Regions from separate parts of the Serratia sp. NA_112.1 genome, predicted to be linked through region 4. Evidence: predicted binding sites of a transcription regulator. Region 4 holds the regulator's gene; each other region holds the start of a gene.
The links. Region 4 encodes CRP, which controls carbon source genes, mostly activating them, when cyclic AMP is high. Its sites were predicted from a motif close to ATGTGANNNNNNTCACAT; they were not measured.
Positions count from the first base shown of each region.

Region 1 (7,741 bases), on a different contig from region 4:
TCCAGTGCATCCATCGTAAACTCCTGATAACAATTTTCATTCAAATCACGGTAACATAGCTAAACGGCGAGTGACAGCCTCGGCATTAGCCTCTGTGACCCACTATTTAAAGCTGACATTTCTTTGGCCGCTCATTAGGATAGCGGAACATTCTCGACTCTTGCTGGAGAGCACATGCGCACATTGTGGCAAATCATTGCCGGCGTTTTCAGGTGGACATGGCGTCTGCTGAACTTTATCAGGGAACTGATCCTCAATTTGTTCCTGGTGTTGTTGATCCTGGTTGGGGTTGGCATCTATCTTTCATTCCAGAGTGCTACCACCCCTGCCGTCCCTACCCGCGGTGCGTTGCTGGTTGACCTGAGCGGCGTGGTGGTTGACCAACCGTCGATGAACAACAAGGTTCGCCAATGGGGTCGTGAACTGTTGGGCGCTTCCAGCAACCGCCTGCAGGAAAACTCCCTGTTTGACTTGGTTGACAGCATCCGCAAAGCCAAAGACGACAAAAACATTACCGGCATGGTATTGCAGTTGAATGACTTTGCCGGTGCCGATCAGCCTTCGCTGCAGTACATCGGCAAGGCGCTGCGTGAATTCCGTGACAGTGGCAAACCGATCTTTGCCATTGGCGACAGCTATAACCAGACACAATATTATCTGGCCAGCTACGCCAACAAGGTTTACCTGTCACCTCAGGGTGCGGTCGACCTGCACGGTTTCGCCACCAACAACCTTTACTACAAATCTTTGTTGGAAAAACTCAAGGTCACCACCAACATCTTCCGCGTCGGTACCTATAAATCCGCCGTGGAACCCTTGATCCGTGACGATATGTCACCGGCCGCCCGTGAGGCAGACAGCCGCTGGATTGGCGGATTGTGGCAGAACTATCTGGATACCATAGCGGCTAACCGCCAGATCACGGCGCAACAGCTGTTCCCAGGGGCCGCAGGCGTGCTGAGCGGTATGCAGGCTGCTGGGGGGGATACGGCGAAGTATGCGCTGGATAACAAACTGGTCGATGAACTAGCGTCGCGCACCGTTATCGAAAACCAACTGATCAAGACTTTCGGTTGGGACAAACAGGCCAATGATTTCAACGCTACCAGTATCTACGACTACCAGCCGAAGCCGACGACGGATCAAGGCGGTAAAATCGCCGTGATCTTCGCTAACGGCGCGATCATGGACGGCCCGCAAACACCAGGCACCGTTGGCGGCGATACCACTGCCGCAGAACTGCGTCAGGCGCGACTGGATCCGGCTATCAAGGCGGTGATTTTCCGGGTCAACAGCCCAGGGGGCAGCGTCAGTGCCTCGGAAGTGATCCGCTCCGAGTTGGCCGCGGTACGTGCCGCCGGCAAACCTGTGGTGGTTTCCATGGGTAGCATGGCGGCCTCAGGCGGCTATTGGGTCTCTACACCGGCGGATTACATCATCGCCAGCCCAAGCACCCTCACCGGTTCCATTGGCATCTTCGGGGTGATTAACACCTACGAGCAGACGCTGGACAGCATCGGCGTACATACCGACGGTGTGGCAACCTCGCCGCTGGCGGATCTGGCGGTCACCAAGGCACTGCCACCTGAGTTCTCGCAGATGATGCAGTTGAACATCGAGAAAGGTTATCAAAACTTTATCGACCTGGTCGCCAAGTCGCGCAAAATGACACCGCAGCAGGTTGATCAGATTGCTCAGGGTCACGTATGGCTGGGCAGCGACGCCAAGACCAATGGTCTGGTCGATCAGTTGGGTGACTTCGACGACGCGGTGAAGAAAGCCGCCGAACTGGCGCAATTGAAACAGTGGCAGCTTAACTGGTTTGTCGATACGCCAAGCCTGACCGACATGGTGCTCAGCCAATTTGGCGTTTCCATTCACGCCATGCTGCCAGCAGCCATCCAGTCGATGCTGCCTGCACCCTTGGCATCAGTGGCCATGGCGGTCAAAGAGCAGCCAGGTTTGTTCAATAACCTGAACGACCCGCAAAACCGCTATGCCATCTGTTTGACCTGCGGAGAAGTCCGCTAACAAATTAATCCTCAGCCCGGCACCCGTCGGGCTTTTTTTCTGCGTTTATCCCCCTATAATTCAGCCCATCTTATTTCTGTTAAAACAATCACTATGAAAAAGAAATCGATTTACGTCGCCTACACTGGCGGGACCATCGGTATGCAGCGTTCTGAGCACGGCTATATTCCAGTCTCTGGCCACCTGCAACGACAACTGGCCCTGATGCCGGAATTCCACCGGCCGGAAATGCCGGACTTCACCATTCATGAATATGCGCCGCTGATCGACTCCTCTGACATGACGCCGGAAGACTGGCAGCATATCGCCGACGATATCAAACTGAACTATGACCGCTATGACGGCTTCGTGATCCTGCACGGTACCGACACCATGGCGTTCACCGCCTCGGCGCTTTCGTTCATGCTGGAAAACCTGGCCAAGCCGGTGATTGTTACCGGTTCTCAGATCCCACTGGCGGAACTGCGCTCCGATGGCCAGACCAACCTGCTGAACGCGCTATATCTGGCGGCCAACCATCCAGTGAATGAAGTCAGCCTGTTCTTCAATAACAAACTGTTCCGCGGCAACCGTACCACCAAGGCGCATGCTGACGGTTTCGACGCCTTTGCTTCACCCAATCTGCCGCCGTTGCTGGAGGCCGGTATTCATATTCGCCGCCAGAACGGCATCGACAGCCCGGTTTGCACTGGCGAACTCAAGGTGCATGACATTACGCCGCAACCGATCGGTGTGGTGACCATTTACCCAGGTATCTCCGGCGCGGTAGTGCGCAATTTCCTGCTGCAGCCGGTGAAAGCCTTGATCCTGCGCTCTTACGGCGTAGGCAACGCACCGCAAAAAGCAGAGCTGGTGGATGAATTGCGCGATGCCTCTGAACGCGGCATTGTGGTGGTAAACCTTACGCAGTGCATCTCCGGGCGTGTCAATATGGAAGGCTACGCCACCGGTAATGCGCTGGCCCATGCCGGCGTCATCAGTGGGTTTGATATGACGGTCGAGGCCGCATTGACCAAGCTGCATTACCTGCTGAGCCAACCTCTGACGCCAGAACAAATCCGCAGCCAGATGCAACAGGATCTGCGCGGCGAGTTAAGCATTAACGGTTAACCCATACACCACGGAGTCGCAATGAAAACAGCCCTGTTGCTTATCGATTTGCAAAACGACTTTTGCCCCGGCGGCGCATTGGCGGTGACCGAAGGTGATGCCGTTATTAGCGTTGCCAATCAGGCCATAGCGGCCTGCAACGCACGCGGTGAACCGGTGGTCGCCAGCCAGGACTGGCACCCCGCCAATCACCGCAGCTTTGCGGTAAACGCCAACGCGCCGGTGGGCACCCTGGGTGAGCTGGAAGGGTTGCCGCAGGTTTGGTGGCCGGTGCACTGCGTACAGGAAAGCCAGGGCGCTGAGTTTCATCGGCAATTGCACCAACGGGAGATTATCGCAGTGTTCCGTAAAGGGCAAAATACGGCTATCGACAGCTACAGCGCCTTCTTCGACAACGGTCACCGCTCGCACACTGAGTTAGACAGCTGGCTGAAAGCGCAGAACATTAGCCATCTGGCGATTATGGGGTTAGCAACCGACTACTGCGTAAAATTCAGCGTTCTGGATGCGCTGGAGCTTGGCTACAAAACTACGGTGATTACCGACGGCTGCCGCGGGGTTAATTTGCAGCCTGGCGACAGTCAGGAAGCCCTTCGGGTAATGCAACAGGCCGGGGCACAATTAGTTACCCTGTCACAGTTCATCGACCGCTGATGCCATTGGGCGCTTTTTGCGCCCTTTCCTTCCTCTGGCCCAAATCTCGACATCGCTCACATTCCAACCATTCTCCTGTGATTACATCTTGTTCGCGTGCGGTACTTTTGCTGTTATGACCGCTGATGCATTGGCATCAGTAAGTTATACGCATCCGGGGCCCATTGAGCCCGGCTTTATGTTACCGCCTCAGGCGGTTTCGGTCGGCTTTGCCGACCAAAGGAGATGACATGGTATTAACACGTAAACTGCTGCCTTTACTGGTAGCGGTGCAGCTTGGTATGGCTGGTGCCGGCATGGCTCATGCCGCCTCTTACCTTTCCGTCGGTTATTTCAACGGCGGCGGTGATGTTACCGCCGGTCCTGGCGGCGATATCAACAAGCTCGACGTCACACAAATTACCCACCTCAATTATTCTTTCGGTCTTATCTACAACGACGAGAAACAGGAAACCAACCCGGCGTTAAAAGATCCGTCCCGCCTGCACCAAATTTATCTGTCACCCAAGGTGAAGGCAGATTTGCAACTGTTGCCGATACTGCGTAAACAGAACCCGGAGCTGAGAGTATTGCTGTCCGTCGGTGGTTGGGGCGCGCGCGGGTTCTCCGGCGCGGCCGCCACAGCGGAAAGCCGGGCGGTGTTTATCCGCTCGGTGCAGCAGGTCATCAAGCAATATCATTTGGACGGCATCGATCTCGACTGGGAATACCCGGTTAATGGTGCCTGGGGGCTGGTTGAAAGCCAACCGGCGGATCGTGCCAACTTCACGCTGTTGCTGGCGGAACTGCATAAAGCGCTGGATAAAGGCAAGTTGCTGACCATCGCCGTCGGGGCCAACGTGAAAAGCCCGCAGGAATGGGTTGATGTTAAAGGCATTGCGCCCTATCTCGACTACATCAACCTGATGACTTACGACATGGCGTACGGCACCCAATACTTCAACTCCAATCTGTATGACTCCAAACAGTGGCCAACCGTCGCCGCTGCCGATCGTTACAGCGCCAATTTTGTGGTGGATAACTATCTGGCCGCCGGGTTAAAGCCGGCTCAGTTGAACCTGGGGATTGGTTTCTATGGCCGGGTGCCAAAACGGGCGACCGAGCCGGGCATCGATTGGGACAAAGCGGACGCGGCCAAAAACCCGGTCTCCCAGCCCTACTTCACCGCACGCGAAACGGCCGTGTTCAAGGCTATGGGGTTGGATCTGACCAAGGACAGCTATTTCAAATACAACGATATCGTCAGCAAGCTGCTAAACGATCCACAACAGCGTTTCACCGCCCATTGGGACAATGACGCCCAGGTGCCCTACCTGACTATGAAATCCGCCGAGGGCAAACCGCTGTTCGCTATTTCCTACGAAAATCCGCGTTCGGTTGAACTCAAGGCTGACTACATCAAAAGCAAGGGATTGGGCGGTGCGATGTTCTGGGAATATGGCGCTGACGACAATAACCGCCTGGCGCATCAACTGGCGGAATCACTGGGGATTAACGGCGCGAAACGGTAATTCAACGGGCGATGCGAGCATCGCCCAGCTGTCAAATTTACTGTGGCTTTAACTTGACCAGCGGTTCAGCAATGAACTGCTGTTTCAGCTCCTGCTTACTCTTCATCACTATCTGCCCGTCAGTGCCAATACTCATGTGCTGCGGGTCAGCGTTGTGTAATGACTGCCACAGCATCACCGCTTGCAGACTGTTTTCTTTCTGCTCCGGCGTCAGCGCCACACCGTCCGGCCACTTGCCCAACTCAACGGCCAGTACCAGTCGCTGATAGATTTCCGGCGTCATGGCGGCAATCAGATCTTTTACGTCCATCAGAGCATCTCCTCACTCGTGGAAGAATAATTAGCTGAATCGATTTTTCTCACTGAATAATCCGTCAGCCGGCCGTTTTTTCGCCATTCTCACCGTCGGTAAAGCTCAGCGACGCGGAGTTAACGCAAAAACGCTCGCCGGTAGGCTGTGGCCCATCGGGGAAGACATGCCCCAGGTGGGCGTCGCAATGCCCACAGCGGATCTCAACGCGATGCATATTATGCGTATTATCATCAAGATAACGAATAGCATCGTCGGAAACCGGCTGATAGAAACTTGGCCAGCCGCAACCGGAGTCATACTTGCTGTCGGAGTAAAACAGCGGATGGTTGCAGCACAGGCAATGGTACACGCCCTCACGTTTGTTGTGCAGCAATTTGCCGGAATACGGCGCTTCGGTACCACGTTCCTGAGTCACATAACGTTGGATTTCATTCAGTTCCGTGGCCGGATGCTCAGGGGGTGTCTTTTTAGCCATTTGTGCGTTTCTCTGAATGTGGATAATGTCAACGAAAACAATGAGTAATAATAACAAAAAATTAACAACACTGCAGCGCTTTTTGGCCTAAACTGTAGCCCATAAAGGTCACGCCACGATGATATGTGATGCCGATCACATATCTTGCACGGGCTGACTTTATACTTAGCGGTTTGACCCCATATAACGGATGAGGCCGAACGCAAACGGAATGTGCAATAAGCACTCAAACCCGGCTTCCAGGTTTGATTTGCAGCAAGAATTGACACGATTCCGCTTGACGCTTGGTAAGGTTTTTGTAATTTTACAGGCAACCTTTTATTCACTAACAAATAGCTGGTGGAATATATGACTATCAAAGTAGGTATCAACGGTTTTGGCCGTATCGGTCGCATTGTTTTTCGTGCTGCTCAAGAACGTTCTGACATCGAAATCGTTGCAATCAACGACCTGTTAGACGCAGAGTACATGGCTTACATGCTGAAATATGACTCTACTCACGGCCGCTTCAACGGCACTGTAGAAGTTAAAGACGGCCACCTGGTTGTTAACGGTAAAACCATCCGTTGTACCTCAGAAAGAGATCCGGCTAACCTGAAGTGGAACGAAGTCAACGTTGACGTCGTTGCTGAAGCAACTGGCTTGTTCCTGACTGACGAAACTGCACGTAAACACATTGCTGCAGGCGCTAAGAAAGTTGTTCTGACTGGCCCATCCAAAGACGACACCCCAATGTTCGTTATGGGTGTTAACCACAAATCTTACGCTGGTCAGGAAATCGTTTCTAACGCTTCTTGTACTACCAACTGCTTGGCACCACTGGCTAAAGTTATCAACGACAAGTTCGGTATCGTTGAAGCTCTGATGACCACTGTGCATGCAACTACCGCAACTCAGAAAACTGTTGATGGCCCGTCTCACAAAGACTGGCGCGGCGGCCGCGGCGCATCCCAGAACATCATCCCTTCTTCTACCGGTGCTGCGAAAGCAGTAGGTAAAGTTATCCCAGAACTGAACGGCAAACTGACCGGTATGGCGTTCCGCGTTCCAACTCCGAACGTGTCTGTGGTTGACCTGACTGCTCGCTTGGCAAAACCAGCTTCTTACAAAGAAATCTGTGCTGCTATCAAAGCGGCTTCTGAAGGCGAGCTGAAAGGCGTTCTGGGCTACACCGAAGACGAAGTAGTTTCTACCGATTTCAACGGCGAAACTCTGACTTCCGTATTCGATGCCAAAGCCGGTATCGCTCTGAGCGACACCTTCGTGAAACTGGTTTCTTGGTACGACAACGAAACTGGCTATTCCAACAAGGTTCTGGATCTGATCGCTCACATCTCCAAATAATGGATTGATGTTAAGCTGATGATGAGGGTGACATTTTTGTCGCCCTTTTTTTGTTTCTACGGCGTACAAAAGGCAACCCGATGAACGAAAAGATTTTCACCCTACCCGTTACCGAACAAATTTCCCCTTTTATCAGTCAGCGCAAGCTCGACGAACTGCCTGTCGTAGTGGTTTCCCATCCGAAAGTACGCGCAGCTATCTCACTTCAAGGTGCGCATCTGTTGGCCTGGCAACCTAGCGGTGAAAAACCGGTTATTTGGCTGAGCAACAATACACCGTTTAAAAAAGGCAATGCCATCCGTG
Region 1 is NZ_JBQZFO010000002.1:609,925-617,665, reverse strand. Features, by position in the region: gene ACUTQ5_RS07285 (NAD(P)H nitroreductase) at 1-14, opposite strand, end outside; gene sppA (signal peptide peptidase SppA) at 175-2,031, shown strand; gene ansA (asparaginase) at 2,125-3,141, shown strand; gene pncA (bifunctional nicotinamidase/pyrazinamidase) at 3,163-3,795, shown strand; gene ACUTQ5_RS07265 (glycoside hydrolase family 18 protein) at 4,026-5,306, shown strand; gene ACUTQ5_RS07260 (YeaC family protein) at 5,344-5,616, opposite strand; gene msrB (peptide-methionine (R)-S-oxide reductase MsrB) at 5,681-6,094, opposite strand; gene gapA (glyceraldehyde-3-phosphate dehydrogenase) at 6,443-7,438, shown strand; gene ACUTQ5_RS07245 (D-hexose-6-phosphate mutarotase) at 7,519-7,741, shown strand, end outside.
Region 1: the regulator CRP is predicted to act here: its motif matches at 6,218-6,235, upstream of msrB (peptide-methionine (R)-S-oxide reductase MsrB).

Region 2 (7,741 bases), on a different contig from region 4:
GTAAACCGCAGAAATGACAAAAGGGCGATCTTGAACATCGCCCTTTTGTTTGGAACCGGCCTGCCGCCCCTACACTTTTGCCATCACCTGCGACGGACTGACCTGCCATTCAAACTTACCGCAGCTACCGTCAGCCGCCAAATCAACGTTGGCAATTGCCGAGGTGGCAAACATCGGCGGACATTCACCCGGGCAAAGCTCAGCCACCAGGTAACCCACCAGCGGTAAGTGAGAGACGATCAGCACCGAGCTGATCCCCTGCTGCGCCAGCGCCTGCAAATAACTGCCCACCAGGCTGGCATCCCCGCCCGGCATCAGCTCAGGCAGCACTTCTTCGCTCGCCGGCAAGGTCAAGGCTTCACGCACCGTGGCCAGCGTCTGCTCGGCCCGCAGATAAGGGCTGACCAGCACTCGTTCAATATCCACAGACTTGGTATTTAACCAGGCCGCCATCTGACGTGACTCATCACGGCCACAAACAGTAAGAGGTCTTACCGAATCGCTGGCCGCATCGAGTGCCGCCTCTCCGTGACGCATAATCAAAACTTGCATATTGCACCGCTGTTGTTGACAAAATAACGCTATACAGAAACGCCGAGCGTGCTGTATCGCCGAGTTTTACAACCCCAAAGCAAAAGCTTTGAAACGATAACGCGCCGTCTCTTTATGGCGGCCGGGCATTTTGCCTGAAAGTTCACGTAAAGAAAACGCTGTTTTTTACATCAATAGCGTTCCGATACGAATTCAATGCTCACATAACAACCAATTCAACAGGTTAAATTTTAACCTTCTCATCATGAATTTTATAGATGGCGATCAGCCTTTCACCGCCATCAGGCTACGTTACCTCGTCCCTATCTCCCTGTATAGGGTCAGGGATTATCGGTATTGCAAGGAGTGATAGTGATCACATGCAACCTTGATCCTACTCTAGTACAAATCACGTCGCCGCGCCGCTCAGGTCCCCTGCGGATAGAAACGTTCACCCTGCTGAGCCATGCGCAGCAGGCGTTCGCAAGGCGCAAAATATTCACCGTGCTGCCGCTGCAGATACTCCAGCGTTTTAACCACCTTCTCGGCCCCCAACTGATCCATATAGCGGAATGGCCCGCCAAGGAACGGTGGGAAGCCAATGCCGAACACCGCGCCGATATCGCCGTCGCGCGCGCTGCGGATCACGCCTTCATCCAGACAACGTGCGGCTTCATTGAGCATCATCATTACGCAACGCTGAGCGATGACGGCCGGTTGTAAATGCGACTTCGGTGTAATGCCCAGCAAAAGATAGACCGAGGTATCGGCGCGCTTGTTGCTCCGTTGACGTTGCTGGCCTTCACTGGGATAGAGATAGAAACCACGGCCGTTTTTGCGCCCTTTACGCCCGTCTTTCAACACCGCATCAAAGGCGGCTGGAGCGGCAAAGCGCGGGCCCAACTGTTCCACCAATACCGGGATAATCTTGGTGCCGACATCGATGCCCACTTCATCCAGCAGGGTAATCGGCCCAACCGGGAAGCCGAAATCGACCAGCGCCTTGTCCAGCGCTTCGATCGGTTCACCTTCCAGCAGGCAACGAGTCGCCTCATTTATATAAGGTGCCAGAATGCGGTTAACATAGAAACCGGCGCGATCGGCAACCACAATCGCCGTCTTGCCCTGCTTTTGTGCCAATGCCACGGTGGTGGCAATGGTTTCTTCGCTGGTGGTAGCGTGCGGGATCACCTCTACCAGCGGCATTTTATCGACCGGGCTGAAATAATGCAGGCCAATCACCTGCTCCGGCCGCTGCGCCAAAGCGGCAATTTGGCCAATCGGCAGCGAAGAAGTATTGGAGGCAAAAATAGTGTGCGGGGCCGCATATTGCTCGATCTCGGCCACCATCTGCTGCTTGAGCGACAAATCTTCAAACACCGCCTCAATCACCACGTCCACCTGATCAAAACCGGTGTAATCGGTCGAGCCGGAGATCAGCATCATCTGTTTTTGTCGCTCAGCCGGGCGCATGCGTTTACTGCGAACCCGTTTGCTGAGCACGTCCCAACTGTATTTTAACGCGTGGTTAATGCCCGTTTCGTTGACGTCTTTAATTCGCACCGGCAAGCCGCCGCGCGTAGCGGTCACGCAGGCAATCCCGCCGCCCATCAAGCCACCACCCAGAATACCGATACGCTGCAATGCATGAGGTTGCGCATTGCCACCACGTTCTTTCTTCAACGCGGTAGAGGCAAAAAATAGGCTGCGTAACGCCGCCGACTGTGGCGTCATCGCCAGCTCGCCGAAGGCCTTGGCCTCGGCTTCATAACCGCTGGCGCTACCGTGATCCAGACCGGTACGAACCACCTGAATAATGCGTTCCGCCGCTGGATAGTTGCCATGCGTTTTTGCCAGCGTTTTCTTGCGTACAATGCTGAACAGCAGGCTTTTACCCAGTGGGCCGTTGAGCAAACGCTCCTGCCATGGCAATTCACGTCGGCTCTGCCAGCCCTGTTTGACTCGTTCGATGGCGATCTGCAGCAGGATCGACTGTGGCACCGCATCGTCCACCAGCCCCAAACGCAGCGCCTGACGCGCCCGAATGTGTTTGCCAGTCAGGATCATGTCCAGCGCCTTGCTGGCACCAATTAACCGCGGCAAGCGCTGAGTACCGCCGGAGCCCGGCAGTAAGCCCAACTGAACTTCCGGCAGGCCCAGTGCGGTTTTGTCATCCAGTGAACAGACGCGGCCGTGGCAGGCCAAAGCCAGCTCCAACCCGCCGCCCAGACAGGCGCCGTGAATGGCCGCTACGACCGGAACCTGAAACGCAGCAATCTGCGCCAGGGTACTTTGGCCTTTTTTCGCCAACGTTTCGGCTTCTTTGGCAGTGCTACAGGCGGCAATCATTGTGATATCCGCACCGGCAATGAATGAGTCCGGCTTGCCGGAAATGATCACCAGGCCTTCCAGCGCTGGATGCTGCTGCGCGCGGATCAGGACGTCGTTGACCTGTTCGACAAATTCGGCCTTTAACGTATTCACCTTCTCGCCGGGGACATCAATGGTGATCACACCAATGTTGTCCGGACGTATCGTCAGTTGAAAGGCTGAAGGTTTGGCTCGTTGTTCGTGCAATGCGTTTTCAAAGCTCATTATTCCACCTCTACGATCATTGCGGCTCCTAACCCCCCGGCCGCGCAGGCGGTGGTCAATCCCAACCCGCCACCACGGCGTTTCAGCTCGTGCAGCGTTTGGGTGATCATACGCGCGCCGGTAGCGGCAAACGGGTGGCCGTAGGCGATCGAGCCGCCCAATACGTTGAATTTTTCCATGTCCACTTCGCCAATCGCCCGGCTGCGGCCCAGCTTTTTCTGAGCAAATTCGTCGCTGGCAAACATCTTCAGGTTGGCCAGGGTTTGCGCGGCGAAAGCTTCATGCATGTCGATAAGCGCCAAGTCTGCCAGGCCGATACCGGCGCGATCCAATGCCAGCGGTGTAGCGTAGGACGGCCCAAGCAACATATCTTCCCACACGTCGATGGCAGAGAAGGCAAAGCTGCGCAGATAACCTAGCGGTTGTAGGCCCAACTCTTTCGCCCGCGACTCGCTCATCATCAGCACCGCCGCCGCACCGTCGGTCAGGGGGGTGCTGTTGGCTGCAGTAACGCTGCCATGCTTGCGATCAAATGCCGGTTTCAGCTTCGCGTAGGAAGCCAGGCTGGAATCTTTGCGAACGTTGTTGTCTTCGCTAATTTGGCTGCGATACGGCGGCACGTAGGCGGTCATCACCTCATCGTGCAGCAGTCCCTGTTCCCAGGCTCTGGCCGCTAACTGATGCGAGCGGTGCGCCAGCGCATCCTGCTCTTCCCGGGTGATGCCGTGGCTTTTCGCCATTTGTTCGGCGGTATCGCCCATTCGCAGCCCCGTAGAGTATTCCGCCACCGCCGGAGGAACCGGCATCAGGTCACGGAACTTCAGTCGGCTGAACAGCTTAAGGCGCTGCGACAGAGTGCGGGCCTTGTTAACGTCCACTAATGTACGCGCCAGTGCCTTGCTGACGCCAATAGGCAGTACGGAGGAAGAGTCAGCGCCACCGGCAATGCCGATACTGATGCTGCCGGCCATGATGCTTTCCGCCACGTTGGCAATCGCCTGGAAGCTGGTCGCACAGGCACGCGACACGCTGTAGGCATCGGTATGCACACTCATGCCGGTGCCGAGCACGATTTCACGCGCGATATTCGGTGCTTCAGGCATTTGCACCACCTGGCCGAACACCAGTTGTTCAATCAATGCAGGATCGATACCGCTGCGGGCCAATAATTCACTCACCGCCGTTTTACCCAAATCCACCGCTGGAATACCGTGATAAGCGGTCGCCTGTTTGGCAAAGGGGGTGCGCAGTCCATTTACAATCGCAATACGGTCACCGTGACGGGTCACCAATGGCAGTGCCTTACTCATAAACGCTCCTGAAGAGAATAACGCCAGCGCAACGGTCAAGAAGAGGTCTGACCTGATGGGGTCATTGTTAACCAAATGTTTACATTTGGCAAACCGGCAGAAGTGAAAACTGAGAGCAGGAGCAACTTTCTAGAGGAGGGTTGAGGAGGAAGCGAGCGGCGCGGGTGAACCCCGCACCGTTTTAAAGCAGCAATTAACGCAGGCCAAGCTGGAAAATAAAGGTTTCTGCCTGGCAGGCAAAGGTGAAATCAGCCACCAGTTCCACACCACCGTCAACCGGTTTAATGCTACTGCTGATGTCGCAAGGGTCAGATTCCACGCCGCGGGCTTTTTCGGTCAACACCGCCAGCATTTTCTCTGCATCTTGCTGATTAGCAAAAACCTGGTTGTAGGAGGCGGTGCAATCGGTATTGTCCATGACGGTACCGACATCAACACAGCAACAAGCGGCAGTTTCCTGGGCGCTACATTTATTAAGTGCGTTTGACATGATTCATTCTCCTCAGGGACCGCCGTTACGCGAGTCCAAATTGCCATTTAACTACTGGCGCAAAGACACAAGATTCTGCGCTCATTTTACTCTGCGATGAAACCGATCACTAGCACTTACTTTTTATAGGTGTTTTAAGTGATGGAAATCACAAATGAAAATCGTCGTCTGCTAAGAAATGGTAAGAATTTTGTTATGCACTGCTGGTTTTTTGTTAGCCAGATCTCTCTTTTGATATCAATTTGGAAATATTTTAAAAACAATGTTGCAACATTCTCACAGGTCGGACCTATAATTCAGCCACTGGTCTGATTTGTCTGAATGATAACGGACCCTACAATCCCGCGCTCCTTGTTACTCTAAGTAACATAGTTTAAATAATAAACACATAATGAGGTTTTGGTCATGAGCCAGAAAAACCTATTTACTAAATCAGCTCTCGCAGCTGCAGTGGCAATTATTTCTTCAAACGTGTCTGCCGCAGGATTCCAGCTGAATGAGTTTTCATCAGCTGGTTTAGGACGTTCGTATTCTGGCGAGGGCGCCATGGCGGATACTGCAGCTTCCGCCAGCCGCAACCCGGCCCTGCTGATGATGTACACCCGTCCGGAACTCTCCCTAGGTGCGGTGTTTATCGATCCGGATGTAGACATCTCCGGCAAGTCACCTTCCGGTGCTAGCCTGGATTCTAAAAATATCGCCCCTACCGCCTGGGTGCCAAACCTGCATTATGTTCAACCTATTAACGATCAGTTTGCCGTGGGTGGCTCGGTCACCAGCAACTACGGCCTGGCGACCGAATTCAACGACGGTTATACCGCTGGGGCTTACGGTGGCAAAACTGACCTGACCACCGTCAACCTGAACCTGAGCGGTGCTTACCGTCTGAACAAACAATTCAGCTTCGGCCTGGGCTTTGACGCGGTTTACGCCAAAGCCAAGCTTGAGCGTTATGCCGGTGAAAGTGGTGCAGCCCTCGGAATGCCAGCTGATACTCAAATCTCTCACCTGAAGGGCGATGAATGGGGCTTTGGCTGGAACGCCGGCCTGCTGTATGAAGTCGACGAAAACAACCGCTATGGCTTAACTTATCGTTCAGAAGTGAAAGTCGACTTCGACGGCGACTACAAAAGCAGCATTCCATCCCGCCTTAACCCGCTGCAGGGAAGAACCAGTCTGCCATGGGGGACCGATGGCAATACCATTCCTGGCTCTCTGACCCTGAACCTGCCGGAAATGTGGGAAATCTCAGGTTACAACAAGGTTGCACCTCAGTGGGCTATCCACTACAGCCTGGCTTACACCAGCTGGAGCCAGTTCCAGGAGCTGAAAGCTACCGGCAACAACGGCCAGACGCTGTTCGAGAAGCATGAAGGCTTTAAAGACGCTTACCGCATCGCACTGGGTACTACCTACTTCTACGACGATAACTGGACCTTCCGTACCGGTATCGCCTTCGATGACAGCCCGGTGCCGGCCCAGAACCGTTCTATCTCTATCCCGGATCAGGACCGCTTCTGGTTGAGCGCAGGTACCAGCTACGCGTTCAACAAAGACGCTTCGGTTGACGTCGGTATCTCCTACATGCACGGTCAGAAAGTCACCATTAAAGAAGGTCCATACACCTTCGAATCGGTGGGCAAGGCCTGGCTGTACGGTGCCAACTTCAACTACCGCTTCTAATCTTTTCGATAACGAAGCCAGGAGCGCCCTTCTTAGGGCGCTTTAGGTTGCTGACAAAGCAGGAAAAAGCGTGGTTTTTCCTGCTTTGTGGTGAACAGCCGAAAATCAATAAATTGATTTTCCTGATTTTTCTTTATCGGCCTCTACTCGCTCTGGGCAGGAATGAGGTTTGTCATCCGTCTGGAGCGCCCTTCTTAGGGCGCTTTTTTTGCCGTTAATCTCAAAGCATAAAAAAACCCGCCATCAAAGCGGGTTCTTTTTCTTCGCCAAGCGAGATTACTGGGAGTCGATCTCGTCCAGATCGCCCTGGATCGCCTGAGCGTTCGGGTTAACTTCCGGCTTCAGCGAGCCGCCGTTCGCCAGGAAGTCGTTACGCTGGAAGTAGGCTTCGCGCACCATCAGGTACGGATCGGAAGAGTTGCGCAGCAGGCCGTCGGAATCCAACAGCTCGGCACGGGTTTCAATCCCTTCAACCACCCATTTACCCGCCGACATCCAGAAGGTCAGGTAGCTCAACACCGGATAAACCGTATCCGCCCAATCACCGCCCTCTTCACGCAGGGTGAAACTGCCGTAGCCCGGCAACATCACATAAGGACCGTAGCCGACGCCATAATGCCCCAGCGTGCTGCCGAAACGGTTAGGCTCTTCGCGAGCCAGTTTCGGATTAGCCATCCCGGCCACGTCGATCAGACCGCCCATACCCAGAAGGGTGTTGAGGAAGAAACGGTTAAAGTGAATCATCCCCTTATAGGGGTCGCCTTTCAGGAAGGAGTTGACCATGCTGGCCGGCTCTTCCAGGTTAGACGTAAAGTTGCTTAGTCCATTACGCGCCGGCATGGGCAGGTAGTTGCGCCAGGCCACGGCCACCGGGCGCAGTACGTACGGATCCAGGACGTTATAGTTAAAGTTGAACATCGTCCGGTTAAATCCTTCCAGAGGATCGGATCGCCCTTGTGGTTCATCTTGTGGTGCGCTGGCACAGCCCACCAATAACACCGTTGTGAAAGCCAGCCCAGTCAGGCGAAAGTTCATATTTTTCTCCATAAAAACACGTTCGGTCTTTTTATTTAAGGGACCTGTTTGTTTATCTGAACGTCAATCTGCTCTTTACCGCTGAAATTCTGCAGCG
Region 2 is NZ_JBQZFO010000011.1:35,970-43,710, forward strand. Features, by position in the region: gene smrB (endonuclease SmrB) at 1-4, shown strand, start outside; gene sixA (phosphohistidine phosphatase SixA) at 70-552, opposite strand; gene fadJ (fatty acid oxidation complex subunit alpha FadJ) at 958-3,126, opposite strand; gene fadI (acetyl-CoA C-acyltransferase FadI) at 3,126-4,436, opposite strand; gene ACUTQ5_RS18290 (YfcZ/YiiS family protein) at 4,630-4,926, opposite strand; gene fadL (long-chain fatty acid transporter FadL) at 5,332-6,609, shown strand; gene mlaA (phospholipid-binding lipoprotein MlaA) at 6,886-7,644, opposite strand; gene ccmI (c-type cytochrome biogenesis protein CcmI) at 7,680-7,741, opposite strand, start outside.
Region 2: the regulator CRP is predicted to act here: its motif matches at 5,063-5,080, upstream of ACUTQ5_RS18290 (YfcZ/YiiS family protein).

Region 3 (7,741 bases), on a different contig from region 4:
GCGGCTAATGAGAGGCTTTGTCTCAGGCTTGAGATAAGGATTGTCATTAGTCGCGAGGATGTAGTGAGAAGGCAAACCGAGTCACTGGCGTGTCGAGTCGACAATACGATTGCGCGCCTAATCTAAGGATATAATTTTGCTGACACCGATCATTCGCAAATTCCAGTATGGCCAGCATACCCTCACTATTGAGACTGGTATGATGGCTCGTCAGGCCACTGCTGCCGTTATGGTGAGCATGGATGACACCGCAGTATTCGTTACCGTAGTTGGCCAGAAAAAAGCCAAACCAGGCCAGAGCTTCTTCCCACTGACGGTTAACTATCAGGAGCGTACCTACGCTGCTGGTCGTATCCCGGGTAGCTTCTTCCGTCGTGAAGGCCGTCCGAGCGAAGGTGAAACCCTGACCTCCCGTCTGATTGACCGTCCGATCCGTCCACTGTTCCCGGACAGCTTCCTGAACGAAGTTCAGGTGATCGCGACCGTTGTTTCCCTTAACCCGCAGGTTAACCCGGACATCGTTGCGATGATCGGTGCCTCTGCCGCCCTGAGCCTGTCCGGTATTCCGTTCAATGGCCCAATCGGTGCTGCGCGCGTGGGTTACATCAACAATCAATACGTGTTGAACCCAACCAGCGATGAGCTGAAAGAAAGCAGCCTGGACTTGGTGGTTGCCGGTACCGCTGGCGCAGTACTGATGGTTGAATCCGAAGCTGACGTTCTGAGCGAAGATCAGATGCTGGGTGCGGTGGTATTTGGCCACGAGCAACAGCAAATCGTTATCGAAAACATTAATTCCCTGGTTGCCGAAGCCGGCAAGCCTAAGTGGGACTGGCAGGCACCTGCAGTCAACGAAGCGCTGCACGCGCGCGTTGCAGAACTGGCAGAAGGCCGCCTGGGTGACGCTTATCACATCACCGAAAAACAAGAGCGTTACGCTCAGGTTGATGCGATCAAGAGCAGCGTTGTTGAAACCTTGCTGGCCCAGGACGAAACCCTGGACGTGTCTGAAATTCAGGACATCCTGGGTAGCGTTGAGAAAAACGTCGTTCGTAGCCGCGTACTGCGTGGCGAGCCGCGTATCGACGGCCGTGAAAAAGACATGATCCGTGGTCTGGACGTACGCACCGGCGTACTGCCGCGTACCCACGGCTCCGCGCTGTTCACCCGTGGTGAGACTCAGGCACTGGTTACCGCAACGCTGGGCACCGCCCGTGACGCGCAGAACCTGGATGAGCTGATGGGCGAAAAGACCGACAGCTTCCTGTTCCACTACAACTTCCCTCCGTACTCCGTTGGTGAGACCGGGATGGTAGGTTCGCCAAAACGTCGTGAAATTGGTCACGGTCGCCTGGCGAAACGTGGCGTATTGGCTATGATGCCTAAGCCAGAAGATTTCCCGTACACGGTACGTGTGGTTTCTGAAATCACCGAATCCAACGGTTCTTCTTCCATGGCTTCCGTCTGTGGTGCCTCTCTGGCACTGATGGATGCAGGTGTGCCAATTAAGGCCGCCGTTGCCGGTATCGCAATGGGCCTGGTGAAAGAACAAGACAACTTTGTTGTTCTGTCCGACATTCTGGGTGACGAAGATCACCTGGGCGACATGGACTTCAAAGTAGCCGGTAGCCGTGACGGTATTACCGCGCTGCAGATGGACATTAAAATTGAAGGCATCACCCGCGAAATCATGCAGGTTGCTCTGAACCAGGCTAAGGGCGCGCGTCTGCACATCCTTGGCGTGATGGAACAGGCTATCAGTACCCCGCGTGGCGATATCTCTCAGTTTGCACCACGTATCCACACTATCCGCATCAACCCGGACAAGATCAAAGATGTGATTGGTAAAGGCGGTTCTGTCATCCGTGCGCTGACAGAAGAGACCGGCACTACCATTGAAATCGAAGATGATGGTACAGTTAAAATCGCTGCTACCGACGGTGAGAAAGCGAAATTCGCTATCCGTCGCATCGAAGAGATCACTGCCGAGATCGAAGTGGGCCGTATTTACCAGGGTAAAGTTACCCGTATCGTTGATTTCGGCGCATTCGTGGCGATCGGCGGCGGTAAAGAAGGTCTGGTGCACATCTCTCAAATCGCTGACAAGCGCGTTGAGAAAGTGACCGACTATCTGCAGATGGGTCAGGAAGTACCGGTTAAGGTACTGGAAGTTGACCGTCAGGGCCGTGTGCGTCTGAGCATCAAAGAAGCGACTGCCCCAGAAGCAGGTTCACCTGCGCCTGAAGCAGAATAACTGTATAGATAGATTTACAGCTCCCGGCCATGAGGTTGGGGGCTGTTCATATAACGCGGGCAGGATGTCTGCGTATTTGCAAACGGATGAAAGGATGTTCATCCAATGTTTGTCTTCGGGAGTGGGAAATGAAGCCTTTCTTGCGCTGGTTTTACGTTGCGACAGCACTCATGCTGGCAGGATGCAGCAACCATGATTGGCGTAAAGACGAAGTTTTGGCTATCCCGTTGCAGCCAACACTGCAGCAGGAAGTGATCCTGGCGCGCATGGAACAAATACTTGCCAGCCGGGCACTGACGGACGATGAGCGTGCGCAGCTTTTATATGAGCGTGGAGTGCTGTATGATAGCCTCGGGCTACGTGCACTGGCGCGCAATGATTTCTCGCAAGCGCTGGCGATACGTCCTGATATGCCAGAAGTTTTCAACTACCTGGGCATTTACTTAACGCAGGCAGGCAATTTTGATGCTGCCTATGAAGCGTTTGATTCTGTACTAGAGCTTGATCCAACTTACAATTACGCGCGTTTAAACCGGGGCATCGCTCTTTATTATGGCGGCCGCTTCCCGTTGGCGCAGGATGATCTGCAGGCGTTTTATCAAGACGACCCAAACGATCCCTTCCGTTCGTTGTGGCTTTATCTTGTGGAAAGAGAAATCGATCCCAAGAAGGCTGACGTAGCGCTCCAGCAGCGTTATGACAAAGCGAACCGAGGGCAATGGGGATGGAATATTGTCGAATTCTACCTGGGCAACATCAGTGAAAAAACGCTGATGGAAAGGCTCAAGGCAGATGCAACGGATAACACTTCGCTCGCTGAGCATCTCAGTGAAACTGACTTCTATTTAGGTAAGCATTACCTAAGTCTGGGGGACAAGGACACCGCTTTGGCGCTGTTCAAACTGACGGTTGCTAACAACGTTCATAACTTCGTTGAGCACCGCTATGCATTGTTGGAATTGGCGCTGTTGGGCCAAGAACAAGACGACCTATCGGAATCGGACCAGCAATAGCTGACGAACACCTCTACCCAATAGATTTCAAATTGCGGCAAGGCGGCAATCGAACGAATCCCTGGGAGCTTAGTTCACTAAGTGACGAGGGTGAGGGAGAGCAGCCAACACAGCGGCGGTTTGGAAGATGAAGGGTAATCAGCCTGATATACATTGGTTTTATTGCCAAAGTTATCGTCTTTACGGGCGAGGGCTTTTTTGTTCGTTTTATAATCTAATTTGAGCCGGTTCACACTTTTCAATGAAAATGACTGAAAATTTTCTCGACGAGTTATGTAGACTGGCTGCCATTATTAATGAGGCACGTGTACATGACTACTGAGCTTGAAACCTCTTTTGCTGACCTGGGGCTGTCTGCTCCAATCATTTCTGCCCTGACCGATCTGGGCTACGAAAAACCGTCACCGATCCAGGCAGAGTGTATTCCTCACCTGTTGAACGGCCGTGATGTGCTGGGCATGGCGCAGACCGGTAGCGGTAAAACTGCAGCATTCTCGCTGCCACTGTTGCACAACCTGAAAGCCGATCTGAAAGCACCGCAGATCCTGGTATTGGCACCGACCCGCGAACTGGCGGTTCAGGTTGCTGAAGCAATGACTGATTTCTCCAAACACATGCATGGCGTTAACGTTGTGGCCCTGTACGGCGGCCAGCGTTATGACGTGCAGCTGCGCGCTCTGCGTCAGGGCCCGCAAATTGTAGTAGGGACTCCAGGCCGTCTGCTGGACCACCTGAAACGCGGCACGCTGAACCTCTCCAGCCTGAGTGGCCTGGTGCTGGATGAAGCCGACGAAATGCTGCGCATGGGCTTTATCGAAGACGTAGAAACCATCATGGCGGAGATCCCGGCTGAACATCAGACCGCGCTGTTCTCTGCAACCATGCCGGAAGCGATCCGTCGCATTACCCGCCGCTTTATGAAAGAGCCGCAGGAAGTGCGTATCCAGTCCAGCATCACCACCCGTCCGGACATCAGCCAGAGTTACTGGACTGTGCAGGGCATGCGTAAAAACGAAGCGCTGGTGCGTTTCCTGGAAGCTGAAGACTTTGATGCGGCGATTATTTTCGTTCGTACCAAAAATGCGACCCTGGAAGTGGCTGAAGCGCTGGAGCGCAGTGGCTACAACAGCGCCGCTCTGAACGGTGACATGAACCAGGCTCTGCGTGAGCAAACCCTGGAGCGTCTGAAAGGTGGCCGTCTGGATATCCTGATCGCGACCGACGTTGCTGCTCGTGGCCTGGACGTTGAGCGTATCAGCCTGGTGGTAAACTATGATATCCCTATGGATTCCGAGTCTTACGTTCACCGTATCGGCCGTACCGGTCGTGCTGGTCGTGCCGGTCGCGCACTGTTGTTCGTAGAAAACCGCGAACGCCGCCTGCTGCGCAACATCGAACGCACCATGAAGCTGACCATTCCAGAAGTTGAACTGCCAAACGCAGAACTGCTGGGTGAGCGTCGTCTGGCCAAGTTCGCCGCTAAAGTACAGCAACAGCTGGAAAGCAGCGATCTGGACATGTACCGTGGCCTGCTGGCTAAACTGCAGCCGGGCGAAGAAGAACTGGAAATGGAAACGCTGGCTGCAGCACTGCTGAAAATGGCACAGGGCGAACGTCCTCTGATCCTGCCACCGGACCCAGTGTTCAAGCCACGTCAGCGTCGTGAGTTCAACGACCGTGACGATCGCGGTAGCGACCGTCGTCGTGACGCGCGTCCAGACAGCCGTGACGGTGGCGCTGAGCGTCCACGTCGTGAACGTCGTGACGTTGGCGAAATGCAGCTGTACCGCATTGAAGTGGGTCGTGATGATGGCGTTGAAGTTCGTCATATCGTTGGCGCGATCGCTAACGAAGGCGACATCAGCAGCCGTTACATTGGTAACATCAAACTGTTTGCCGGGCACTCTACTATCGAGCTGCCAAAAGGTATGCCGGGCGAGATCCTGTCTCACTTCACCCGTACCCGCATCTTGAACAAACCGATGAACATGCAACTGCTGGGCGATGCACAGCCGCATGAACGTCGTGAGCGTCCTGCCGGTAACGGTGAACGTCGTGGCGGTGGTCGTCCATTCAACGGCGAACGTCGTGAAGGGGCAAACCCAGGTCGTCGTTCTTTCGGTGATCGTCGTGAGGGCGGTGCTGCTGCACCTGCTGGCAACGGTGGCGAGCGTCGTGGCGGTAACTTCAACCGTGACGGCCAACGCGCACCACGTCGTGATGACGCCGCTCCGGCTGCACCACGTCGCCGTTTCGGTGATGCATAACATCTAATTTGACCGTTCGCGGTTAATCGGACTAAAGACCAGCCTTCGGGCTGGTTAGTTTGATGACAAACACCCGAAAAACGTGGTTTTCGGGTGTTTGGGATAAATCAGAAGACATAATTCTTTGTTTTTATTAGCCCTTAAAACTGGACTTTAAACCGCAAAGAACTTTGTCAGTAATCTGACCAGCCTTCGGGCTGGTTTTTTTATGCCTGAAACTCACCGTTAAGTGGAGGAAAATGGCGTATCATTTATAAGGTTTTTTCTTATGGATACTACGCACGGGAGATGCCATGAGTTGGCAGCAGTTCAAGTCTCAATATCTGGTGCGCTTTTGGGCACCTTTACCCGCAGTGATTGCCGCCGGGATCCTCTCAACCTACTATTTCGGTTTGACCGGGGCCTTCTGGGCGGTGACCGGTGAATTCACCCGCTGGGGCGGTCATATATTGCAGCTGTTCGGGGGGCACCCTGAGCAGTGGGGGTACTTCAAGGTTATCGGGCTTGAGGGGACACCGCTGCAGCGCATCGACGGCAGGATGATCATCGGCATGTTTGCCGGCTGCATCGCCGCCGCGCTGTGGGCTAACAACATCAAGCTGCGCCAGCCACAGAACCGTATCCGCATTGTGCAGGCGCTGCTGGGCGGTATCATTGCCGGTTTCGGTGCGCGTCTGGCGATGGGGTGTAATCTGGCGGCATTCTTTACCGGTATTCCGCAGTTCTCGCTGCACGCCTGGTTCTTTGCCCTGGCGACCGCCGCCGGCTCTTATTTTGGTGCCAAATTTACCCTGTTGCCGATGTTCCGCATTCCGATCAAATTACAGAAGGTGAAGGCGGCTGCGCCGCTGACTCAAAAACCGGAGCAGGCGCGTCGCCGCTTCCGTTTGGGCATGGTGGTTTTCTGTCTGGCAATCGCCTGGTCGCTATGGACGCTGTTTGACGCGCCGAAGCTGGGTATTGCCATGTTGTTTGGCATCGGTTTTGGTCTGCTGATTGAACGGGCGCAAATTTGTTTCACCTCGGCGTTTCGCGATCTGTGGATCAGCGGGCGCACCCATATGGCGAAGGCCATTATTCTCGGCATGGCTGCCAGCGCCATCGGCATTTTCAGCTACGTTCAACTGGGTGTGGCACCGAAGATCATGTGGGCCGGTCCTAATGCCGTGCTTGGTGGGCTATTGTTTGGTTTCGGCATAGTGTTGGCCGGTGGTTGTGAAACCGGCTGGATGTACCGCGCGGTCGAGGGGCAGGTGCATTACTGGTGGGTAGGGTTGGGCAATATCATTGGTGCCACGCTGCTGGCTTATTATTGGGATGATTTGTCCCCGACGCTGGCCACTGACTACGACAAGGTCAACCTGCTGGAAACCTTCGGCCCGGTCGGCGGCCTGTTGGTGACCTACCTGCTGCTGGCATTGGCGTTTGGTGCCATGCTGTGGTGGGAGAAACGCTTTTTCCGCGCCAAGCCCGACGCGCAGGTGGTTAATTTAAGGAGTGTGTCATGAAGCAAACGGCGATAGTGCCGGATTACCGGTTGGATATGCTGGGTGAGCCTTGCCCTTACCCGGCGGTGGCGACGCTGGAAGCGATGCCACAGTTGAAGCCGGGGGAGATCCTCGAGGTGATCAGCGATTGCCCGCAGTCGATCAACAACATCCCGCTTGATGCGCGCAACCATGGCTACAAGGTACTGGATATCCAGCAGGATGGTCCCACCATCCGCTATTTGATTCAGCGCTAACCTGTCAGGGGCCGCATTGTACAGCCCCTTTTTGCAAGGCGGGCGTGAAGGGAAATGATTGCCCTGCGGCCCGCCGTTGGCTTACCCTTTCGCCAGCGTGTCTTTTACTCCGGCGACAATTTCAAACGAATGCAAGCGTGCCTGATGGTCAAAGATCTGGCCGTTAACCATGATTTCATCCGCACCGGTTTCGTTCAGCAGCGTCTGCAACCCATTACGCACGGTAGTTTCATTGCCGATGACTGACATGCGCAGTGCCTGATCAACCCCGTATTGTTCCCCGGCGGTCCACAGCGCGTGGATATTGTCCACCGGTGCCGGCAGCGGGCCCGGCGAACCACGGCGCAGATTGATAAACTGCTGCTGCATCGAGGTAAACAGGAAGTGTGCATCGGCATCACTGTCGGCGGCCACCACGTTGACGCACACCATGGCGTGCGGCCGTTGGCATTGCTCGGAAGGC
Region 3 is NZ_JBQZFO010000004.1:38,678-46,418, forward strand. Features, by position in the region: gene pnp (polyribonucleotide nucleotidyltransferase) at 137-2,254, shown strand; gene nlpI (lipoprotein NlpI) at 2,383-3,267, shown strand; gene yrbN (protein YrbN) at 3,515-3,589, shown strand; gene ACUTQ5_RS10345 (DEAD/DEAH family ATP-dependent RNA helicase) at 3,579-5,534, shown strand; gene yedE (selenium metabolism membrane protein YedE/FdhT) at 5,828-7,042, shown strand; gene yedF (sulfurtransferase-like selenium metabolism protein YedF) at 7,039-7,278, shown strand; gene ACUTQ5_RS10360 (luciferase-like monooxygenase) at 7,360-7,741, opposite strand, start outside.
Region 3: the regulator CRP is predicted to act here: its motif matches at 3,485-3,502, upstream of yrbN (protein YrbN).

Region 4 (7,741 bases):
CACCAGGAAATGTGTGCCGTTGAGGGCCAGCAGTTGCAGGGTGTAGACCGCCGTCACCGTAAAACCAATAACCGCCAATCCGTAGTTTTTACGTGAAACCAGATAGGCCAGCAGCGTAATCACCAGCATCACGCTCAGGGTCTCGGCTTCGGGCAGTTGTAATTGCAGCAGACCGGCGGCGATGACGAGTCCGGCCAGAGTACCGAGCGCACGGTGCTGGATGCGCACCCGGGTGGCATTGTAGCCGTTCTGGCTTACCAGCATGATAGTGAGCAGGATCCAGTAGGGTTTCGGCAGGTTGAACATCATCCCGAGGCTGCTGCCTGCCGCCAGCGTGACGCCTAATCGTGCCGCATTACGCATGGCATTGGATTTGAACGACAGATAACTGACCAGCGCCGGCCAAAACGGCAGGCGGTTTTGATTGGCCATCAGGTCACGCCGGTAGAGTGGATGCTGGGTACGCAGCAGGCGGGCGATGCGGCTGAAGTGGTAGTAGCAGAACTGCCCAACCGGATTCTCCGGGTGCTGTGCCGCCACTTTTTCCAATGCTGTCAGTTCATTGCCCATATTGAAGCGTTGCGAATGTTGGTGGTAGAGAATATCGTGCGCCACCGTGCGCAGCCGATTGGCAATTACCTGCGCATTGCGGCGGATAATGGCTTCGGCCTGGCTCTGTTCTACCAGTTTTTGCACCTCTTCCGGCAGGTGCAGGCTGACGGTGATGTGTTCCTGCAAATCCAGCGCGACCTGGAAGGTGCGTTGCAGGCGCTTTTGTTCGAGATTGCTGGCATGGGGGAGAAAATTAAGTTGTTGATACAGCAAGGTGATCAGATCCATGACCTTTTGCTGGCGCACCAGCAGGGGAGGTAATGCGGTCTGCGGGTCGGTGTGCTGGGTCAACAGCGAATATTTGGCTTCGAAGTAGTCCGCCAGTTCCAGATAGAGCTGATTAAGCGACTCGCGCATCGGCTGTTCTTTCCACAGCTTGAACCAGAACCAGGTAAACAGGCCGTACCAGGCCGTGCCCACGATATATAACACCGGCGCGTGCCAAAGCGGCACCGTACCGGCCATGCTGAGGGAGAAGATGGCGGCAACTAGCGCAGCAGGCAGCAGACGGGCGTGTAGCGGGCTTATTTCACCGTTGACACCGAGCAGCAGCGCCAGGCCGAGCATCAGTATCGGCAGCGGCAACTGCCACAACAGAGCTTGCTGCAGCAACAAACTGCTGAATGCAAACAGTGAACCGCCGACGATCAGGCGTTTAAAGAAGCGTTTATGAGGCGTGTCCAGCCCGGCGATGTTGCAGCAGGCGGGAACCAGGGAAAATAGCAGGCCGTATTGTAGTTGGCCGATCAACAGCCCGAGCAGAACCGGCAGGCACAGCACCAGCGTTTGTCGTAGTGCGTAATTAACTTCCGGATGATAAATCAGTCGGCGCCACATGATGACTAGGGGCATAAAAAAACGGCGCGAATTATCGCGCCGTTTTTTCAGTGATTAACGGGTGCCGTAAACGACAATAGTTTTGCCGTGGGCGGAGATCAGGTTTTGATCTTCCAGCATTTTCAGAATACGACCAACGGTTTCACGTGAGCAACCGACGATCTGGCCAATTTCCTGACGGGTAATTTTAATCTGCATACCATCCGGGTGGGTCATGGCATCAGGCTGTTTCGCCAGGTTCAGCAGGGTTTGCGCGATGCGGCCTGTAACGTCCAGGAAAGCAAGGTTACCCACTTTCTCAGAGGTGATCTGCAGACGGTTTGCCATCTGAGCTGACAGGCGCATCAGGATGTCCGGGTTAACCTGAATCAACTGGCGGAATTTCTTGTAGGAAATTTCAGCCACTTCACAGGCGGTTTTCGCCCTAACCCAGGCGCTACGCTCCTGACCTTCTTCAAATAATCCAAGCTCGCCGATGAAATCCCCCTGGTTAAGGTAGGACAGGATCATCTCTTTACCTTCTTCATCCTTAATCAGCACCGCGACGGAGCCTTTGACGATGTAGTAAAGCGTTTCGGCTTTTTCACCTTGGTGAATCAGCGTACTTTTGGATGGATATTTGTGGATATGGCAATGAGACAGGAACCATTCGAGAGTAGGGTCTGTTTGCGGTTTGCCGAGAACCATTCGCTGTTATCCTCTGTTGTTATCGCTGCCTTGTGTCACAGGGGTCAGAGTTCCCTGTAAAACGTGCTGTCGCCGTTGTTTTAATGGTAGCTGGCAGCAGGTTTTGAGGCGTGTCATAAATATACGCTGTCGCTCTAGCATATTAACTTGCCGGGAGAGCTGCAAGCTACATTCTGTTAACATACCGGTAAAGGAGCCTTTCCCTGGGAGTTTCCCTGAAATCAGTGTCCCGGAAAGATTTATTGCGGCTCTGTTTGTAGCACAGAGTGAGGCGGGTGTCTTGTGTTGTCTCGCTTCAGCATGATTAGCATCAGGTTCCGTTGCCAGTTTCTATGCGAAAGCGTAGTCTGATTTTAAGAAATTAACCGGAGTGACCAGCATGCAGGCAAGAGTTAAGTGGGTGGAAGGGTTGACGTTTCTGGGCGAATCCGCGTCTGGCCATCAGGTATTGATGGACGGCAACGCCGGCGATAAAGCGCCCAGTCCGATGGAAATGGTGCTGATGTCGGTGGGAGGATGCAGCGCGATAGATGTGGTGTCGATCCTGCAAAAAGGACGCAACGACGTGCGTGATTGCGAGGTGAAGCTGACCTCTGAAAGGCGCGAAGAAGCGCCACGGTTGTTTACCCATATCAACCTGCATTTCATCGTCACCGGTAAAGATTTAAGTGACAAAATTGTTGAGCGCGCGGTGAATCTTTCCGCCGAGAAGTACTGTTCGGTGTCATTGATGCTGAGCAAGGCCGCCAGCGTGACCCACAGTTTTGAGATCCGCGCGGTGTCCTGATAGATAAAGGGGCGCGGTCCGTTGCCGCGCTCCGGTAAGTTAGCCGATTTTTTTGCCTTCCAGCAGTTGCTGCACCAGCGGCGCCATAATCAACTCCATTGCCAATCCCATTTTGCCGCCCGGCACCACCAGCGTATTGATATGCGAGATAAAAGATCCCTGCAGCATCGCCAGCAGATAAGGGAAATCGATCTGATCCAGGCCGCGGAAGTGGATCACCACAAAGCTCTCGTCCAGCGAGGGGATCGCCTTGGCGGCGAACGGGTTGGAGGTATCTACCGTCGGCACCCGCTGGAAGTTGATATGGGTGCGCGAAAACTGCGGTGTGATGTAGTTGATGTAGTCTTCCATCGAACGCACCACTGAATCCATCACCGCTTCACGGGAGTGGCCACGCTCGCCGGTATCGCGAATTAACTTTTGGATCCATTCCAGGTTAACAATAGGCACCACGCCGACCAGCAAGTCGACATGCTTGGCCACGTCGTTGTGTTCGGTCACTACGCCGCCGTGCAGCCCTTCATAAAACAGCACGTCGGTCGGTGCCGGTAAGGCTTCCCACGGGGTAAAGGTCCCCGGTACCTGGTTATAGGGCACCGCTTCATCGTAGGTGTGCAGATACTTGCGTGAACGACCGGTGCCGTTGGTACCGTACTCGCTAAAGCTTTGTTGCAGCAGGCCAAAATCGTTCGCTTCGGGGCCGAAATAGCTGATATGACGGCCAAGATCGCGCGCTTTGCGGATCGCCGCGTCCATTTCCGGCCGGGTATAGCGGTGGAAACTGTCACCTTCCAGCTCCGCGGCGCGGATGTTCAACTGCTGAAAGATTTTACGGAACGCCACGCTGGTGGTGGTGGTGCCGGCACCGCTGGAGCCGGTCACTGCGATAACGGGATGTTTGGCGGACATGGTGATGGGTCACTCCGTGTTTAATGCGCAGGCGTCAGTTAAAATTTTTGGTCTGTTTGACACCTTTTCGCCAAGGGCAAAATTCCGCGCGTTGGTTTGCAATCCCTCATTGTTACCTGATTTTTTCCGTCAGTCATAGAACCGACAGTCACTAAATTTCTTCTTGCCCGGCACGGAACTGCCCGCGCGGCATGATGTTGATGGTCTCATGCAGTTCTGACCATACCAGTAGCACCTCGCCGTTTTTCAATTGGCGGCGCACGTCTTCCACTTTATGTTCCAGGGAACGTTCATGCTCACCGTAGTCGGTCCCTTCGCGCAGCACAAAGGATTCAATCAGGCTATTGAGGGTCTCGGTTTCCAGTTCTTTCCAGGGGATGATCACTTGATTGTTTCCAGGTAAGGGGCAAGCCAGGATGGAATACGGTATTCCAGCCACATATGGGGTTTTTTCAATGTACCGCCGACAAAACCGACGTGGCCGCCAAACTCGGTCAACTGATATTCAATGTTGTGCGGCAGCGTGGCGGTTTCGGGGATCACTTCGTCGGTCATAAAAGGATCGTCCTTGGCATGGATGATCAACAGCGGCGTTTGGATCGACGGCAGCAGTGGCAGGGCGCTGCAACGGCGGTAATAATCGGTGGCATCGCTAAAGCCATGGATGCGCGAGGTAATCGCATCATCAAAGTCGCGGATCCGACGCAATGCCTTGAGCTGCGGCAGCTTGAGCGGCAGGGTATCAGGATAGTGCAGCAGTTTACGGGTGGCGTTTTGTTTCAACTGGCCGAGCAGGTAGTGCTGATAAACCCGCGAGAAGCCTTGATCCATCCGCCATGAGCAAGGTTCCAGCATCAATGGCGCAGAAACCACCACCGCCGCCTGCAGCAGACTGTCGGCGCCCTGCTGTGCCAGATAACAGGCCAGCATATTGCCGCCGAGTGAGACGCCAACGGCAGCGGTGGGGGCTTCTCCGTAGGTAGTACGCAGCCACTGGAGGAAGAAGCGCGCATCTTCCGTTTCACCGGAATGATAGATGCGTTGCTTGCGGTTCGGCACGCCACTGCAACCGCGAAAATGCATTACCACCCCGAGCCAGCCCTTTTCACGCCAGGCGTTGAGTTGACCATGGGCATAGGGGCTGTAGAAACTGCCTTCCAGGCCATGGAACAGCACCACGCGCGGCTTGCCGCCGGCCTGAGCCGGATCTTCGCTCCAGGCGAGATCGACAAAGTCACCGTCGGGCAGTTCCAGCCGTTGCCAGTGGGGTTTCAACTGCACGTGGCGACGCACCAGCCGTGGTAGCAGCGTTTGCAGATGGGGATTACTGGCCCCGCTCAACGGGCGAAAGGATTCATGCATAGCTTGAATTAAATTCTTATTGGCCACTCTTGTGGGATGATTAGTGCGCTGATAGCTTCACTACCCTGAGTTAACAATAATACTGCAAAAAATGACCTGGGTGAGGAGCGCCCGCCTGATGGATGCGAGTTTATTTCTTTCGATGTTAGGTTTTCTGTGGGTTGCCGCGATCACACCTGGCCCCAACAATATGTTACTGACCACTTCCGGTGCCAACTTCGGCTTTATGCGTTCACTGTTGCTGATGATTGGCATCATGCTCGGCATGCAAAGCATTTTGCTGTTGGTGGCGTTCGGCGTCGGCAGCTTGATTCTGGTTTATCCGGCGCTGCATCTGGTGCTGAAAATTCTCGGAAGCCTGTATCTGCTGTGGCTGGCATGGAAAGTGGCTACCGCCGCTTATGAAAAACTTGAAACCGACGTGGCACCGCCCAAACCGATACGGCTGTACCAGGGTTGGCTGCTACAGTTCCTTAATCCCAAGGCCTGGTTGATGGCGCTGGGGGCGGTGGCCAGCTTCAGCCTGGCTGGTGCTCAATACAACTCCTCTATTCTGGCGATCTCACTGGGCATATTCGTGGTGAACATCATTGCCGGCGTGATTTGGCTGGGATTTGGCACGGTGATTGGCCGCCTGCTGCGCAGCAAAAAGGCCTGGATCATTTTTAACGTTTCTATGGGGTTGCTCACCGCGGCCTGTGTGTTACTCATCTGGCATTGAGGAATTGTGAATGGTGGAGAATTACTTCCATATTGCGGCCTTCACCGGTCAAGGGTTTCGTGGCAATCCGGCCGGCGTCTGCCTGCTAAAACAGCCTTTGTCGGCTGCGGAGATGCAGGCCATCGCCAATGAACTGAACCTGCCGGAAACCAGTTTTGTCTGGGACGATGGCGATATGTCGGCCATCCGTTGGTTCACGCCCCAGCGAGAAGTCGATTTGTGCGGTCACGGCACGCTGGCGGCGGCACACGTGATGTTCAGCGTGGTGAACCCGGCGCTGCAGGATATTCGTTTCCGCTCGGCGAGCGGCGACCTGTACGTCAAACGCGACGCCGAAGATGGCGAACGCATGGTCCTGGATTTCCCGTCCCGGCCACCGCAGAAGGTTGTGGAACCTGAAGGGTTGGCGGCGCTGCTGGGCGCTCATCCGCAGGAAGTGTGGCAGGCCAATGCGCTGTTGGTAGTGTTGGAAAACGAAGCGCAGGTCAGGGCATTGCAGCCGGATATCCCGGCACTGATTGCCTTGGTCGGCCGGGCAGTGATTGTCAGCGCTCCGGGTGAGGCGGCGGATTTTGTCTCGCGCTATTTTACCCTCGACGGCGGCGAAGACCCGGTGACCGGATCCGCACACTGCACGCTGATGCCATACTGGAGCGCACGTCTTGGTCGCCATCAGTTGCACGCACTGCAGATTTCGGCGCGCGGTGGAGAGTTGTTCTGTGAGCTGAAGGGCGATCGCACCTTGATTGGTGGCTATGCGCACACGTTTTTGCGTGGGGAATTGAGCCTGTAATCAGGCTGAGCCACGCTCAACCAGCCGCCACTTAAGCATTTCATTGCGCGGCGGTTGTTGCGGATTTTTGATTTTTTCCAGCAGTAACTGCACGCTGCGCACGCCGAACTGGTGCATCGGTTGTTCGACGGTGGTTAGCGGTGGCGTGGTGACGGCACCGAATGGCACGCCGTCAAAGCCCATTACCGCGACATCTTCGGGAATGCGCAATTCCTGTTGGTGCAGGGTGCTCATCGCTCCACCGGCGATCACGTCGGAGATGGTGAATACCGCATCCGGCCGCGGCTCGGTATCCAGCAGGCGACCCATGGCCAACGCACCGGCGGCATATTCCAGCCCCTCGACGTATTCCACCTGACAATAGTCGAACCCGGCTTCGGCCAGCGCCTGTCGATAACCTTGCTCTCGCTGCTGCGAGTAGAGATAACGCATGTCGCTGTTGATCAGGGCAATACGTCGTCGGCCCCGTGCAACTAAATAACGCACGCCGGCCATCGCCGCCTGATGGTTGTCAATGGTGACTGAAGAGGCGCGAAACTCGGGATCGCCTTCACCGCATTGTACCCAGGGGAAATCGCCAATCATTGCGGTCAGGCCGGGCAGGCAACTGACGGCGTCCATGGTAATCACGCCGTCGACCACTTTACCGCTCAGCAGGCTGAGATAGGCGGACTCCCGGGTTGGATTGGATTCGGAGTTGCACAGTAAAATGTGGTAGCCGTGGCGTTCGGCTTCTTCTTCGATCCCGCGTACTACCAGGGAACAAAAAGGATTGGTGATACTGGAAACCAACACCAGCAGCATACGGCTACGCGAAGTGCGTAGCTGACGCGCCAGCAGGTTGGGTTGGTAGTCGCATGCGTGGATCGCCGCCAGTACCTTGTCGCGAGTGGCCGGTTTGACGATTTGCTGGCCGTTCAATACCCGTGAGACCGTCGCGGCAGAGACGCCGGCGAGTTTCGCCACCTTTTCGATCGACATGGTTTGCTGTTCCTTCTGCCCAATTGCCCCGCACAATATGCCCAAGTGCGAC
Region 4 is NZ_JBQZFO010000018.1:18,967-26,707, forward strand. Features, by position in the region: gene ACUTQ5_RS21235 (YccS/YhfK family putative transporter) at 1-1,449, opposite strand, end outside; gene crp (cAMP-activated global transcriptional regulator CRP) at 1,504-2,136, opposite strand; gene ACUTQ5_RS21245 (OsmC family protein) at 2,516-2,923, shown strand; gene ACUTQ5_RS21250 (phosphoribulokinase) at 2,963-3,832, opposite strand; gene ACUTQ5_RS21255 (YheU family protein) at 3,984-4,217, opposite strand; gene ACUTQ5_RS21260 (hydrolase) at 4,214-5,194, opposite strand; gene ACUTQ5_RS21265 (LysE family translocator) at 5,313-5,915, shown strand; gene ACUTQ5_RS21270 (PhzF family phenazine biosynthesis protein) at 5,926-6,708, shown strand; gene ACUTQ5_RS21275 (LacI family DNA-binding transcriptional regulator) at 6,709-7,689, opposite strand.